2 regions of the Caballeronia sp. LZ043 genome follow, and region 2 is predicted to be linked to the other one. Evidence: predicted binding sites of a transcription regulator. Region 2 holds the regulator's gene; the other holds the start of a gene.
What was found. The regulator HrcA, encoded in region 2, represses chaperone genes, less so after heat shock. The targets are predictions, from matches to a motif close to TTAGCACTCNNNNNNNNNGAGTGCTAA.
Positions count from the first base shown of each region.

Region 1: the regulator HrcA is predicted to act here: its motif matches at 4,359-4,385, upstream of rpoH (RNA polymerase sigma factor RpoH).

Region 1 covers NZ_JARUXT010000001.1:206,375-214,071, reverse strand. Annotated here, with positions in the region: gene ybiB (DNA-binding protein YbiB) at 1-946, shown strand, start outside; gene leuA (2-isopropylmalate synthase) at 1,401-3,065, shown strand; gene QCE64_RS01045 (nuclear transport factor 2 family protein) at 3,092-3,475, opposite strand; gene QCE64_RS01040 (acyloxyacyl hydrolase) at 3,520-4,086, opposite strand; gene rpoH (RNA polymerase sigma factor RpoH) at 4,465-5,400, shown strand; gene nagE (N-acetylglucosamine-specific PTS transporter subunit IIBC) at 5,539-7,362, opposite strand; gene ptsP (phosphoenolpyruvate--protein phosphotransferase) at 7,448-7,697, opposite strand, start outside.
Region 2 covers NZ_JARUXT010000001.1:379,088-386,784, reverse strand. Annotated here, with positions in the region: gene grpE (nucleotide exchange factor GrpE) at 1-473, opposite strand, end outside; gene QCE64_RS01830 (hypothetical protein) at 862-1,023, shown strand; gene QCE64_RS01825 (RNA-binding S4 domain-containing protein) at 995-1,402, opposite strand; gene hemH (ferrochelatase) at 1,428-2,495, opposite strand; gene hrcA (heat-inducible transcriptional repressor HrcA) at 2,628-3,644, opposite strand; gene QCE64_RS01810 (NAD kinase) at 3,903-4,799, shown strand; gene recN (DNA repair protein RecN) at 4,834-6,489, shown strand; gene glnE (bifunctional [glutamate--ammonia ligase]-adenylyl-L-tyrosine phosphorylase/[glutamate--ammonia-ligase] adenylyltransferase) at 6,532-7,697, opposite strand, start outside.

The DNA of each region.
Region 1 (7,697 bases), 170 kb from region 2:
CCCCTGCGCACGCTATATCAAGGAAATCGGCCGTGGACCGAACGGCGCGCGCGCCCTCTCGCACGACGACACCTACGCACTCTACGAAGCCATGCTCGACGAGCGCGTGCCCGAGCTCGAACTCGGCGCCGTGCTGCTCGCGTATCGCGTGAAAGGCGAAACGTCCGCCGAACTGAATGCCATGCTGGCGGCCGCGCATCGGTCGTTCGAGCCCTTGCACGTCCAGGATGGCCGCGAACACGCGCGGCCGGTTTCCATCCCGAGCTACAACGGCGCGCGCAAGACCCCGAATCTCGTGCCGCTGCTGTCGCACTTGCTGGCGCGCGAGGGCGTGCCCGTACTGGTGCACGGCGTCAGCGACGATCCTGGCCGCATCACCAGCGCCGAAATCTTTGCTGAACTGGGCATCGCGCATGCCGCTTCGCACGACGAAATCGAAGACAGTCTCGCCTCGCGCCGCCTGGCGTTCGCGCCCATTAACGTGCTCGCGCCGAAGCTCGCGCGGCTGCTGGCGCTGCGGCGCCGGATGGGCGTGCGCAATTCGACCCATACGCTCGTCAAGATTCTCCAGCCGTTCGCGGAACCGGGGCTGAGACTCGTCAACTACACGCATCCGGAATATCGCGACAGCCTTACCGGCCTGTTCACCGCGCATCCGGAAGCCGCGGCGGGCGGTGCGCTGCTGGCGCGCGGCACGGAAGGCGAGGCGGTCGCGGACACGCGCCGTCAGGTCCAGGTGGACTGGTTCCACGACGGCCGCGTCGAAACGCTGCTCTCCCCGGAGCATTCGCAGGCGCACGCGCCGCATGTGGATCTGCCCGAAGCGCTGGACGCGGCGACCACCGCGCGCTGGACCGAATGCGTGCTGCGCGGCGATATTCCGGTGCCGCCGGCGGTCGCTCGGCAGGTGGAAGTGATCAGCGACGTGGTGCGCCGGACCGCCTGAGCGGCCAGGCTTCATCGGGATCGCCATTTGACACGGTATTCAACGGTGGTTTAAAGTCGAGCGCATGAGCTTCACCCCGAACACCTCCCTCCGAATTATTTCGGGCCGCCTAGCGCGGCCCCTATCGCTACGTCTAGCGTAAGTCGCCAGACGTAGCGCCGTGCGTCGCAAGGCGCCCGGTCCTCCGCCCGTTTTTCGCCGTTCCCGCAGTTCCTTTGTCACCACCTGTAGTCGTCAGTGTTTCGTTCGCGCATCCCGCGAAACGGAAACGCGAGGGTCACATGCACGCTGCTTCGCGCACGTTCACGTTGGTCGCAAGCGTCACCATCGCTGGTGATCCACGCGAACGCGCGCGCCGCCCGGTTTCTCGTGCATCCCGCCGTGCCCGGCCAGCCGCCGGTGCCGGCCGCTCTCGCAGGCGCTACGCAAACCGTCCGAAAAGAGGTCGACGATCATGATGCCGAGCCCCGCCGAGAAATACCGCCCGTTCCCGCAAGTCCGCCTCAATGGCCGCCGCTGGCCCAATCGCACGATCGAACGCGCGCCCATCTGGATGAGCACCGACCTGCGCGACGGCAACCAGTCGCTGATCGAGCCGATGAGCATCGCCGCCAAGCTCGAATTCTTCGAGATGCTGGTGAAGATCGGGTTCAAGGAAATCGAAGTGGGGTTCCCTTCGGCATCGCAGACGGATTTCGATTTCGTCCGCAAGCTGATCGACGAAAAACGCATTCCGGACGACGTCACCATCGAAGTGCTCGTGCAGTCGCGGCGTGAACTCATCGAACGGACGTTCGAGGCGGTCGAAGGCGCGAGCAAGGTGATCGTGCATCTCTATAACGCGATCGCGCCGTCGTTCCGCAAGATCGTGTTCAACCAGTCGAAGGACGAGGTGAAGGCGCTGGCGGTCGAAGGCACGCGCATGATCAAGGAATGCGCGGCCACCCGGCCGGGCACGCACTGGACCTATCAGTACTCGCCCGAAACCTTCAGCATGACCGAGCTGCCGTTCGCGCGCGAGGTGTGCGACGCCGTCGCGCAGATGTGGCGGCCGACGCCCGATCACAAGATGATCGTGAACCTGCCTGCCACGGTCGAAGCCGCCTCGCCCAACGTCTTCGCCGACCAGATCGAATGGATGGACCGCAACATGGGCTTCCGCGACAGCATCGTGTTGTCGGTGCATCCGCACAACGATCGCGGCACGGCGGTCGCCGCCGCGGAACTTGCGGTGCTGGCGGGCGCGGACCGCGTCGAAGGCTGCCTGTTCGGCAACGGCGAGCGAACCGGCAACGTCGATCTCGTGACGCTCGCGCTCAATCTCTACACGCAAGGAATCGATCCGGGCCTCGATTTCTCGGACATCGACGCCGTGCGCCGGCTGATCGAACGCTGCAACCAGATTCCGGTGCATCCGCGTCATCCGTATGCCGGCGACCTCGTGTTCACCGCGTTTTCGGGTTCGCATCAGGACGCCATCCGCAAGGGCTTCGCGCAGCGCGAGCCGGGCACCGTCTGGGAAATTCCCTATCTGCCGATCGATCCCGCCGATCTCGGCCGCAGCTACGACGCCGTGATTCGCGTCAACAGCCAGTCCGGCAAGGGCGGCGCGACCTATCTGCTCGAACGCGGCCTCGGTTTTACGCCGCCGCGCCGCGTGCAGATCGAATTCAGCCACGCCGTGCAGCAGGTCACCGATGCCTCGGGCGCGGAAATCGGCGGCGAGGCGATCTGCGAACTCTTCAAGCGCGAGTATTTCGACGCGGGCGGGCCGGTGTCGCGCGTGGACGCAGCGACGTTGTCGGTGTTCGGCAAGCGCGTCACGGTGCCGGGCGCGGCGAGCGCCTCGAATGCGGCGAGCGGCGATGCATGGGCGCGGACGGTCGCGTCGGTGCTGGGCATCGAGGCCAGCGTCAACTGGCTTGAAACGGCCGTGACGGCGGGCGGCGATACGGCGGCGTTCGTCGGCTGCCGGGTCGGCGACGGGCAGACGCGCTTCGGCGTCGCGGTGCATGCGAATCCGGCGCTGGCGGTCGCCGATGCGGTCGTGAGCGCGGTGAACCGCTCGAAGCGCGTCGGACAGGTGGAACGGCAGGACGAGACGGTGGAGACGGCGTAACGCCGGGTGGAGGGGGCGGCGCGCAGCTATTCGAGTGCAACGCGCGTTGCCTGCAGCGCCAGCAGCTGCCACTGCCCTTCGCTCTGGACGTGGACCGCGGTGTAGGCGATGGGAAACAGCAGCGCGCCGTTCTTCGATTCCATTTCGATCAGCGCCCGCCCCGACACCAGGCAGGTGTCGCGGCCTGCTGCGAAGACGTCCTGCGACTGGATCTCGATCTGCCGATACCGCCGCCGGCCCGCGGTGATCGCGTCGATGAACTGGCGCTTGGTTTCGCGCTTGCCGTTGGTGTGGACATAGCAGACGTTCTCGGCCAGCAGCGCGTCGAGCGCCGGGCCGTCGCCTTCGACCATGGCCCGGAAGCGGTCGCGCTCGAGGCCGCGGATGGCCTCAATGGTTTTCGCCGGCATCTGTCGGTCCTCTTGAGTCGAGGAACCGCTGCGCCGGCGCCTCGTCAGAAGTTGTATTGCAGATAGAGCTGGCTGAAATTTATACCAGGATTCGGCTCTTTGATACTGGCGTTCGAGAGATGCTGGAAGCGGAAGCCCGCCTGATAGTTCTGCTTCTCGCCGAAGATCATGCCGACGCCGACCATGTCGGCGAACTGGAACGCGGTGGACACCGTGAAGTCCTGCGTGATCCGCGTGTGCGACAGCAGCCGCACGCCCACGCCCGCCTCGATGAACGGCCGGAAATAGCCCGAGCTCTTCACGAAACGCAGCACCGGCGTCAGACCGAATTCCCAGATGTTCGGGTGCACGGCATTGTCTTCAGTGGTATGCCAGTACGACACGTGGCCCTCCCCGACGACCGTAAAATGGAAGCCGCCGATTTCCCACCAGGTGAGGCCGGGATCCCAGACCAGGCCGAGATCGGCTTTTTTGATGTCGCGATCCGCGACGCCGCCGGCAAACTGCACGCCGAACCGGTCAGCATGCGCGGCAGCCGAGGCCAGGCCGAATGCGGCGCAGACTGCCAGACGGGACAGCGGACTCAGCCAGGAACTCTTTTTTTTATGCATGGGCACCCCATATGCTCCGATGACAGGCGGGTTCACGAGACGACAGTCGTCTGGCGGATTCTAGAGACCTTTTAAAACAATTGCAGGATTTGCTGCTGCCTTACACTTTTCGTTGAATTATCTTTCGTCTGCCAGGTTCAAACTGGAAATACATTCGACACTGCCCCCCATATCGGTAAGTCTGACCTTGTACGCCGCAACAGTCTGTCCTATTAAACCCGCAACTCTGATAGCATTTGTGGGAACTCCCGCATATCCCTCCCCTCTAACACTTAGCACTCGTTGAACCGGAGTGCTAATATCGTGCTTGACTTGTCGCGGCTGGATTCAACAGAAGGCCAAGGCAACCAGCAATTGTTGATTAAGGAGCTTATGAGCGTGTCCAATGCGATGACCCTTCCGAATGTACTGAGCTCGGCACCTGCCAAGGCATCTTCGGCAGGCGCGCTGACGTACGCACAGTCGTCGATGTTGACCGGCCAGATCGGCAACATCGATTCCTACATACAAGCAGTGAACCGTATTCCGATGCTGTCGCAAGCAGAGGAACGTCAGTACGCCACTGAATTCCGCGAACAGGGCAACCTGAACGCCGCGCGCCAGTTGGTGCTTTCGCACTTGCGGCTGGTCGTGTCGATCGCCCGCAACTATCTTGGCTACGGCCTGCCGCACGCGGACCTGATCCAGGAAGGCAACATCGGTCTGATGAAAGCCGTGAAGCGTTTCGACCCGGAGCAAAACGTGCGCCTGGTGTCGTACGCCATGCACTGGATCAAGGCCGAGATCCACGAATACATTCTGCGCAACTGGCGCATGGTCAAGGTCGCAACCACGAAGGCCCAGCGCAAGCTGTTCTTCAATCTTCGCAGCCACAAGACCAGCCATGCGGCATTCACGCCGGACGAGATCGAAGGCCTCGCGAGCGAACTGAACGTGAAGCGCGAGGAAGTTGCGGAGATGGAAACGCGTCTGTCGGGCGGCGACATTGCGCTCGAAGGCCAGGTGGAAGACGGCGAGGAAGCGTTCGCGCCCATCGCCTATCTGGCTGACTCGCACAACGAGCCGACCAACGTGATCGCCGCGCGCCAGTTCGACAAGCTGCAAAGCGACGGCCTGGCCGACGCGCTGGAGTCGCTCGACGAGCGCAGCCGCCGCATCATCGAGGCGCGCTGGCTCGACGTGCAGGACGACGGCTCGGGCGGCAAGACGCTGCACGAACTGGCCGATGAATTCGGCGTCTCGGCGGAGCGCATTCGCCAGATCGAGGCCAGCGCCATGAAGAAGATGCGTTCCGCGCTGCACGACTACGCGTAACGCCTGACTATGCCTTAAGCAGAAACTGCAAGGCCGGCCGTCGCAAGACGGCCGGCCTTTTCTTTTTTCTTGCTCCGAATGCAGCATAAGTAACGGCGCCCGCAGGCGCCGTTACGTTACGACAGCTCCATCACCGCATCACGCCGGCAGGGGCGCCGCGCCGCCGCCATTGTTCGACAGACGCGTCGACATCTGCGCGGCATAACGCTGCGCCGCCGCGCCCACGACAATGTGGAACGTATCCGCCGACACCCACGCCACATCCAGCGCCGACAGCCGCTGCCGATCCACCGACGAAGGATCGCGCACGACCACACGCAGGCGCGTCGCCGCGACGGCATCGAGCGAGGCCACATTGGTCGCGCCGCCGAACACCGCGAGCCAGCGCAGCGGATCGGGATCGAGCGGGCCGGCGGTTTGATCGCCGGAAGTCGCGGTAGCCGTAGCCGTGGCCGATGCCGCAACAGCCGCCGCCGGTTGCGCCGGCGCCGACGATGCCGGCGTCGCGCCGCGCTCCGACGAATGCTCCAGTTCACCGCGGATTTCATCGGCGATGAGATCCGCTTCCGGCCCGATGATGACCTGTACGTTGGTCGCGCCGCGCTTGAGCACGCCACGCGCGCCAATCGTCTTCAACTGCGCTTCCGAGACCTTCTCCGAGTTCACGACCGAGAGACGCAGGCGCGTCGTGCAGGCATCGACGAGCGTCAGGTTCGACGCACCGCCCAGCGCGGCAATGTACTTCGCGGCACGCGAGCTCGCGGCCGACGCGGCCACCGTGCCCGGCAGCGGCGGAATCAGGCCGCCTTCCACCGTTTGCGTGGCATCGGTTTCAGCGTCGGTCGTGGCCGGCTCACGGCCCGGCGTCGCCATGTTGAAGCGGCGGATGAAGAAGCGGAACAGCCCGTAGTAGATGACGAAATAGATCACGCCGATCACGAGCGCCAGCCAGCCGCGCTGCGACAGCCCGTAGTTCAGCACGTAGTCGATCGCGCCCGCCGAGAACGTGAAGCCCAGATGGATGCCGAGCGCGGAGCAGATCGCAAGCGACAGCCCCGTCAGCACGGCGTGGATGCCGTACAGCACCGGCGCCAGAAACATGAAGCTGTATTCAATCGGCTCGGTCACGCCGGTCAGGAACGCGGTCAGGGCCATCGAGAACAACAGGCCGCCCACCACCGCGCGGCGCTCCTTCGGCGCTTCGTGGAACATCGCGAGGCACGCGGCCGGCAGGCCGAACATCATGATCGGGAAGAAGCCGGTCATGAAGCCGCCCGCGGTCTTGTCGCCGGCGAAGAAACGATGCAGGTCGCCATGCACGATCGCCCCGCCGTCGGGCGGGGTGAACGAACCGAACACGAACCAGGCCAGCGAATTGATGATGTGATGCAGGCCCGTGACGAGCAGGATCCGGTTCAGCACGCCGAACACGAAGGTGCCGAGCGCGCCGGCCGTCGTGAGCCAGTTGCCCGCGCTGTCGATGGCCGCCTGCACCGGCTGCCAGACATAGCCGAACACGATGCCGAGTATCAGGCAGGCGACGCCCGTGACAATCGGCACGAAGCGCTTGCCGCCGAAGAACGCCAGGTACTCGGGGAGCTTGATGTCCTTGTACTTGTTATACAGATAGCCGGCCACCATCCCGGCGATGATCCCCGACAGCACGCCCATGTTGAGCTTGTCGTTGATGTCCTTCATCACGGCGATCTCGATCAGATAGCCGATCGCACCGGCCAGGCCCGCCGTGCCGTTGTTGTCCTTCGCGAAACCCACCGCCACGCCGATGGCGAACAGCAGCGGCAGATTCGTGAAGATGGCGTCACCGGCGTCGGCGATCATCTTGATGTTGAAGACATCGGGCTGGCCGAGCCGCAGAAGCAGGCCGGCCACCGGTAGCACGGCGATCGGCAGCATCAGCGCGCGACCTAGTCGCTGCATTTTCGCAAACGGGTTGGCGTCCATCGGGTTCTCCAAAAATATAGGTCTTGTCGTTACTGCTTCGGGGATGGCCAAAAATGGCTTGCGCGCGACGGACCGCGGGGGACGATCAGTCCTGCGGCCAGATCTCGCGGCTTGCCGCTCTTACTGCCTGTGCCGATTCGAGCGCGAGGCAATCCTCGGCGCGCTGACGGCAAAGCTGATAGTCGAGATTGCGCACCCGCGCCTTGATGCCGGGCACCGACACCGGATCGACCGACAGTTCGGTCACGCCGAGGCCGACGAGCAAGGGCGCCGCAACCGGATCGCCGCCGAGCGCACCGCACACGCCGACCCACTTGCCGTGCTTCTCCGCGCCC
Region 2 (7,697 bases):
TGACGATGCGGATCGAACTTCTCGCCCACTGGGTTCAACGCCACGACACGGCCCTTTTCGAGGGCGCCCGTGAGCTGCTTGAGCGTCAGTTCGACGCCCTCGCGCACCTTGGCGAGGTCGCTCGACTGGTCGGCCAGCGCGGCTTCCAGGCTGTCCAGCACCGGGAGCAGGTTCTCCGCGAAGCTTTCGATCGCGAATTTATGCGCCTTCGACACATCTTCCTGGCTGCGGCGGCGGACGTTTTCCGTCTCTGCCTTCGCGCGCAGAAAGTCTTCTTTCAGCGCGACGATGGTGGCCTGCGCCTCGGCGAGCGCGGCATCGGCCGCGTCCGGCGCGGCAGACGCTGCGTTGGGCTGCGCGGACTGCGCCGTTTCGGCTGCGGCCTGGCCAGGAGTGGCATCGGCGGCCTGGCGCGCGGTTTCGTCGGCGGGCGTGGGGTTCTGGCTCGCTGAATTCTCTTGCGTGTTTTCCATGTCGCTGAATGTGTATTGCTGTGAGTTGAATCGGATGAGAAAACAGGGCATTGGCGCTGTTTTCCGCACTAGCTGCGGAAGTTGGGGCATCACGGACATTTTCAAGCCGTGACGGCGAACTTTTCGGACGATTTTCAGCGTGCAGACGAAGCGCTGACGCCTGAAACGAGCGGTAACGCGCGTTTTGCCGCACCGCGCAGAATGAGATTGAGGGAAAGCCCCCGGTCTCCTACACTCCAGAGAAGCACCCGCAGGACGCACGTTAACCCTAATCCTCCGAATGCTTCAAACCCGCTTCAGCCTTTGCCCGTTTCCTGACCCTGCCCCGTAGCGCCCGCATGCACCTGCATGCGCCTCGTGGCCGGGGAAACCCATTACCGGGGGTACCATGAAACTGACCTTTGCTATCGCGGTGGTCGCCCTGGTACTCGTCGCGGGCACCACCACCATCTGCATGTCAGGCGCGGTCACCGACCGCACCACCGAATACGGCGGCGTTCACGCCACCATGGAACGCTACTTCAATCCGAACCAGAAAGTTTGTCGATGACGCGCCGGTCGCGCTTCGTCGGCCTGCCCTGCAGCTGCGCGGCCGGCTCGCGGAAGGTCCGGCGCCGTTCGGCTTCGGCCATGCGTTGCGCGCGTCCGTCCTCCGTCTCGGCATAGAGCGTCTGCGCCACGCTGGCCGGCCCGCGCACGTCGCACACGCCCAGCACCTCGACCCGCCAGACAATGCGCTCGATATCGATCTCGACGAGATCGCCCACGCGCACTTCCTTCGAAGGCTTCACGCCCGCGCCGCCGATCTTCACGCGGCCCTTCTCCACCGCGTCGCTCGCGAGCGAACGCGTCTTGAAGAAGCGCGCCGCCCACAGCCATTTGTCGATGCGCAGGCGCCCGCCGCGATCCGTCGAAATCTTGTAGTTCATCGCTGCATGCTGGTTGAAGCCGGATTCACGCGACCGCGCTGAGCGGCTGCGGCGCCTGCACGGGCCACCCTTGCAGATGCTGCGCCGCGATTTCGCCGATGCCCTTGATCCACGCAGGCGACGCGTTCAGGCAGGGAATCCGGTGAAAGTGCTTGCCGCCGGCCTTCAGGAACTCGTCGCGCACCTCGATGCCGATTTCCTCGATGGTCTCCAGACAATCCGCCGTGAAACCGGGGCAAAACACGTCGACGCGCGTCACGCCGCCCGCGCCCAGTTCCGCGAGCGTGGGCGCGGTGTAGGGCTGCAGCCACTCCGCGCGGCCGAAGCGCGACTGGAAGGTCACGCGGCACTCGACCGGCGTGAGCCCAAGCGCGGCGGTGAGCAGCGAGCCGGTCTGCTGGCACTGGTCGTGATACGGATCGCCGAGATCCATGGTGCGCTTGGGCACGCCGTGGAAGCTCAGCACCAGTTTGTCGCCGGCCGCGAAATCCGGCGCGCCGTGATGCCGCCAGTAGTCGCGCACCTGCTCGGCGAGCGCGGCGATATACGCGGGATGATCCGCGTAATGGCGCACCGTGCGGATCTCGGGCTGATTGCGCACGCGCTTCAGGGCGGTAAAGGCGTCGTCGAAGGCGGTGGCCGTGGTGGAGGACGAATACTGCGGATACATGGGCAGCAGCAGGATGCGCTCCGCGCCTTCGAGCTTGAGCTGATTCAGCATGGCGCCGATGCCGGGTGTGCCGTAGCGCATGGCATAGTCCACGATCACGCGATAGTCGTTCGCCGCGAACAGCCGCCGCAATCCTTCCACCTGCTTCTCGGTATGCACCCGCAGTGGCGAACCTTCCGGCATCCACACCTGCGCATATTTGCGGGCCGAGGCGCGCCCGCGCAGCGGCAGGATCAATAGCCGCAGGATGAATTGCCAGACCAGCGACGGAATCTCCACCACGCGCGGGTCCGACAGGAACTGCGCCAGATACTTGCGCACGGCCCGCGGCGTGGGCGCGTCCGGCGTGCCGAGATTGATCAGCAGCACCGCGACGCGATGAGAAGCGCTGGGCTGCGAGGGCAACTCGAGGTCGAAACGCATAGGGCAGGCGGGCCGGAGGCGGTGGCTGAAAGGTGAGGACCATTATAGCGGCGCGCTTTCGGCCGCATCATCGGCCGAATGGCCGAGTAGCGCCGCCCGTCGACACCCGTCAAGATGAGCGCAACGAGGACGTCACTGATGACTGAGCGACATCGAGAGCAGCCGCGCGGTGATATCCACGATCGGAATCACACGGTTGTAGGCCATGCGCGTCGGGCCAATCACGCCGAGCGTGCCCACGATCTTCCCGTTCACTTCGTACGGCGCGGTAACCACGCTCATTTCCTCGATGGGCACCAGGTTCGACTCGCCGCCAATGAAGATCTGCACGCCCTGCGCGTGGCTGGACACATCGAGCAGTTGCAGCAGCGAGGTCTTCTGGTCGAACAGGTCGAAGAGCTTGCGCAGCCGCGCCATGTCGGAGGAGAGGTCGGCCACTTCCAGCAGGTTGCGCTCGCCGGAAATGAGCACGGTGTCCATCGGGTCCGTCTCGGTGGTGGTCGCCACCACGGCGGCCTGCATCAGCGTGGTCATGTCGCCGCGCAGCTGGTCGATTTCCTCGCGCAGGCGGCGGCGCACCTCGTCGAAGGACAGGCCCGCGAAATGCGCGTTGATGTAGTTGGAGGCTTCCGTGAGCTGGGACGGCGAGTAATCGCGCTGGGTCGCCATCATGCGATTCTGCACGTCGCCCTCAGGCGTGACGATGATGAGCAGAATGCGTTTGTCCGACAGCCGCATGAACTCGATCTGCTTGAACATGTGGCTGCGGCGCGGCGTCAGTACGACACCCGCGAACGAAGACAGGCTGGACAGCACGCTCGCCGCGGCCGCGACGATCTTCTGCGGTTCCTCGCCCTGCAAGCGGGTCTTCACCGCGGTTGTCATCGCTTCGTCTTGCGGCGCTTCCACAGTCAGCATCGTGTCGACGAACAGGCGGTAGCCGCGCGGTGTCGGAATGCGTCCCGCCGAGGTATGCGGACTCGCCACGAGGCCCAGGTCCTCGAGGTCGGACATCACATTGCGGATTGTTGCGGGGCTCAGCTCCAGGCCGGAGTGCCGTGATAACGTGCGCGAACCGACCGGCTGACCTTCGGCGATGTAGCGCTCGATCAGCGTCTTGAGGAGGGTTTGTGCACGTGGGTCTAGCATGGCCGGATTTTAGCTCAATGGGGCAGGTGGCGGCGCGCCGCGGCTCATGGGTAGAGTTGGGGTGGGTCTGGCGTTCCACGATTCTCACGCTGCGTCACGTTGCCTCGCGTTGCAGCGCGCCGCATCGCGTTCAACGTCCGCTCCATTCTAGCGAGAAACAATGGGCATGCCGGCGCGCGTTTCGCCCCGACGTGTGCGAGCGCTTGCGGCGCGGGACCCACGGTTCTTTTCGCTCACTGACTATGGTGTAATGCCGGCATGGAAATCGGTCAATTCAAGACGGTCGCCCTCGTCGGGCGCCCCAATACGCCAGGCATCGAGCCGCCGCTGCGAGCGCTCGCCGATGTCCTCGCGCAGCAAGGCTTCGAGGTCGTGTTCGAGGCGGGCACCGCGAAGGAGGTCGGCGTGACGGAATTCCCGGCGCTCTCCATCGCCGAGATGGGCGCCCGCGCGGACGTCGCCATCGTGCTCGGCGGCGACGGCACCATGCTTGGCATCGGCCGGCAGCTCGCGCCGTACAGGACGCCGCTCATCGGCGTGAATCACGGACGCCTCGGCTTCATCACGGACATTCCGCTCAAGGAAATGAGCGAGATCATCCCGCAAATGCTGGCCGGGCAGTTCGAGCGCGAGGAACGCACCCTGCTCGAAGCGCGCATCGTACGCAACGAGAAACCCATCTATCACGCGCTCGCCTTCAATGACGTCGTGGTGAATCGCAGCGGCTTCTCCGGCATGGCCGAATTGCGCGTCTCGGTGGACGGGCACTTCATGTACAACCAGCGTTCGGACGGCCTGATCGTCGCCACGCCCACCGGCTCGACCGCCTACGCGCTGTCGTCGGCGGGGCCGATCCTGCATCCGCAGCTGCAAGGCTTCGTGCTCGTGCCGATCGCGCCGCACTCGCTGTCGAATCGTCCGATCGTGCTGCCCGACGACTCCAAGGTCACCATCCAGATCATCGGCGGCCGGGACGTGAACGTGAATTTCGACATGCAGTCCTTCACCGCCGTCGAGCTCAACGACGCCATCGAGGTCCGCCGCTCGAAGCATACGGTGCCGGTGCTGCATCCGGTCGGCTACAGCACCTACGCGACGCTGCGCAAGAAGCTGCACTGGAACGAGCATCCGTCGCAGGACACCTCCACTCTCTGATCCGATTCGCCAGACCCTCTTCCGCGAAGCATCCATGCTCCGACACCTCTCCATTCGAGACTTCGTCATCGTCGCCGCGCTCGACATCGAGTTCGACTCCGGCTTCACGGTCTTTTCGGGCGAAACCGGCGCCGGCAAATCCATCCTGATCGACGCCCTCGCGCTCACGCTCGGCGCGCGCGGCGACGCGGGCGTCGTGCGCACCGGCCAGCCGCGCGCCGACATCACCGCCGAATTCTCCACGCATGCGCTGGTCTTGGCCTGGCTGGAGGAGCACGCGCTTGGCGAAGCAGGCGCCGACACCGTGATGTTGCGACGGGTGATCGACTCGAACGGCCGCTCGCGCGCGTTCATCAACGGCACGCCGGCGACGCTCGCGCAGCTGCGCGAAGTGGGCGAGATGCTGGTCGATATCCATGGCCAGCACGCGCATCAATTGCTGATGCGTCCCGACGCGCAGCGCGAACTCTTCGACACCCACGCGCAGTTGCTGGACACCGCCGGCGCGGTGAATCGCGCGTGGCGCGCCTGGCGCGACGCCCAGCAGGCGCTGGAAAGCGCGCAGAGCCGCGATCGCGAGCTGCAACTGGAACGCGAACGCCTCGCATGGCAGTTGAGTGAATTCGACAAGCTCGCGCCGCAGCCGGGCGAATGGGAGGAAGTGAGCGCGGAGCAGCATCGGCTGTCGCATTCTGCGAGTCTCATCGACGGCGTGCAGGGCGCGCTCGGCGCGCTGTCCGAGTCCGACGAGGCGATGATCTCGCAGCTCGGCGCCATCACGTCGAAGCTGCGCGGCCTCGCGGATATCGATCCGGCATTGAACGACGTGCTCGCGTCGCTCGAACCGGCCGAGATCCAGTTGCAGGAAGCGGCGTATTCCCTGTCGCACTACGCGCAGCGACTCGAACTCGATCCCGAGCGGCTGGCGCAAGTGGACCGGCGCATGGATCAGCTGCACTCCACCGCACGCAAGTTCCGTCTTCAGCCGGAGAACCTGCCTGAAGAGCACGAGGCACGCCGCCGCCAGCTGGCCGAACTCGACGCCGCAGGCGATCTCGACGCGCTCGCCGCCGCTGCCGAAAAGGCACGCGGCGTCTATCTCGAACAGGCGAAGGGCTTGTCGAAGGCGCGCGGAAAGGCGGCGAAGAACCTGTCGAAGGCGGTCACCGAAGGCATGCAGGAACTGTCGATGGCAGGCGGCAGCTTCGACGTCACGCTTGTTCCGCTCGCGGAAGGCGGCGCCAACGGTCTGGAGCAGATCGAGTTTCGCGTCGCGGGTCATGCGGGCGTCGCGCTCAGGCCGCTCGCAAAGGTCGCGTCCGGCGGCGAACTGGCGCGTATCAGCCTCGCGCTGGCCGTCATCGCCAGCACGGCGAGCCCGACGCCCACGCTGATCTTCGACGAAGTGGACACCGGCATCGGCGGCGGCGTGGCGGAAGTGGTCGGGCGTCTGCTGCATCAGCTCGGACAGCATCGTCAGGTGCTGTGCGTCACGCATTTGCCGCAAGTCGCGGCACGCGGCGACCAGCATTTCCAGGTGGCCAAGGCCTCCGACGACGCCGGCGGCACTGTCAGCACGGTCACGCCGCTGGACAAGCCGAAGCGCATCGAGGAAGTGGCGCGCATGCTCGGCGGCCTGGAGATCACCGCGACCACCCGCAAGCACGCCAAGGAAATGCTCGCAGCCTGAGCGAACGGCGCGGCTCCGGAGCCGCGCCTTCAGAACCTTGACTCAGGAAGCCACGGCAAACACCCGCTTCCATAACGCCGTCACCGCCTCGCGCTCGCCCTGCACTTCGTCCGGCGCCACGCGCGCCTTTTCCATGCCGTCGAGCCGCATCCGGTGCTGCAGCTTGCGATAGTGCCGGTAGATGGCGCCGATCGTGTCCGCTTCATCGGCTGAAATCAGGCCGCTCTGCGCGGCAATCCTGAGCAGCGAGATGTTCCCCGCGTTGCGCACGAACTCGCGATGCTCGCGCGCATGCAGCAACACCCAGTACTGCACGACGAACTCGATATCCACCATGCCGCCGCGATCGTGCTTCAGGTCGAACAGTGCGCTTCGGTTCGGATGTCCGTCGGCGACGCGCTGACGCATCGACGCAATCTCGCGCGCCAGCGCCGCCGCATCGCGCTCCGTCACCATCACGTCCGCACGGATCGCCTCGAACTGCGCGCCGATGCCCGCATCGCCCGCGCTGAAACGCGCGCGCGACAGCGCCTGATGCTCCCATACCCACGCCGTGTTGGCGGCGTCGCCCTCGCGGATCTGATAGCGGCGGAAGGTGTCCAGATCGGTCACGAGCAGCCCGGATTCGCCGTTCGGACGCAGCCGCAGATCGACATCGAACAGCGTGCCCGCGCCGGTCGCCGACGTGAGCCAGGTGATCAGGCGGCGCGTGAACATCGCGTAGATCTCGGACGCGGCGTCATGCGGATCGTCATACAGGAAGATGAGATCCAGGTCCGACGCATAGCCCAGTTCCTTGCCGCCGAGCTTGCCGTAGGCGATGACCGAGAACAGCGGCGTCTCGCGATGCCGCTTCGGGAACTGCTGCCAGACGGTCTGCACGGTGACGTCGAGCACGGCGTCGGCAAGCTCGGACAGACGGTCGCTCACGTGCTCCACCGTCAGACGCCCCGCGAGGTCGATCAGCAGGATCCGGAACACTTCGGCCTGATGCGCGTGGCGCAGCAGATCCATCTGATGCTCGGCGTCCTCGGCGGCCTGCAGCCGGGCCGTCAGCGAGCGCTTGAACTGCGTCCAGTCGAACGGGCTCGCGATGGCCTCGTCGTCGAGCAGTTCATCGAGCAGTTGCGGATGGCGGATCAGATAGCCCGCCGCCCAGCGCGAGCCCGACAGCACCGACAGCACGCGCTCCAGCGCCGCCGGATACT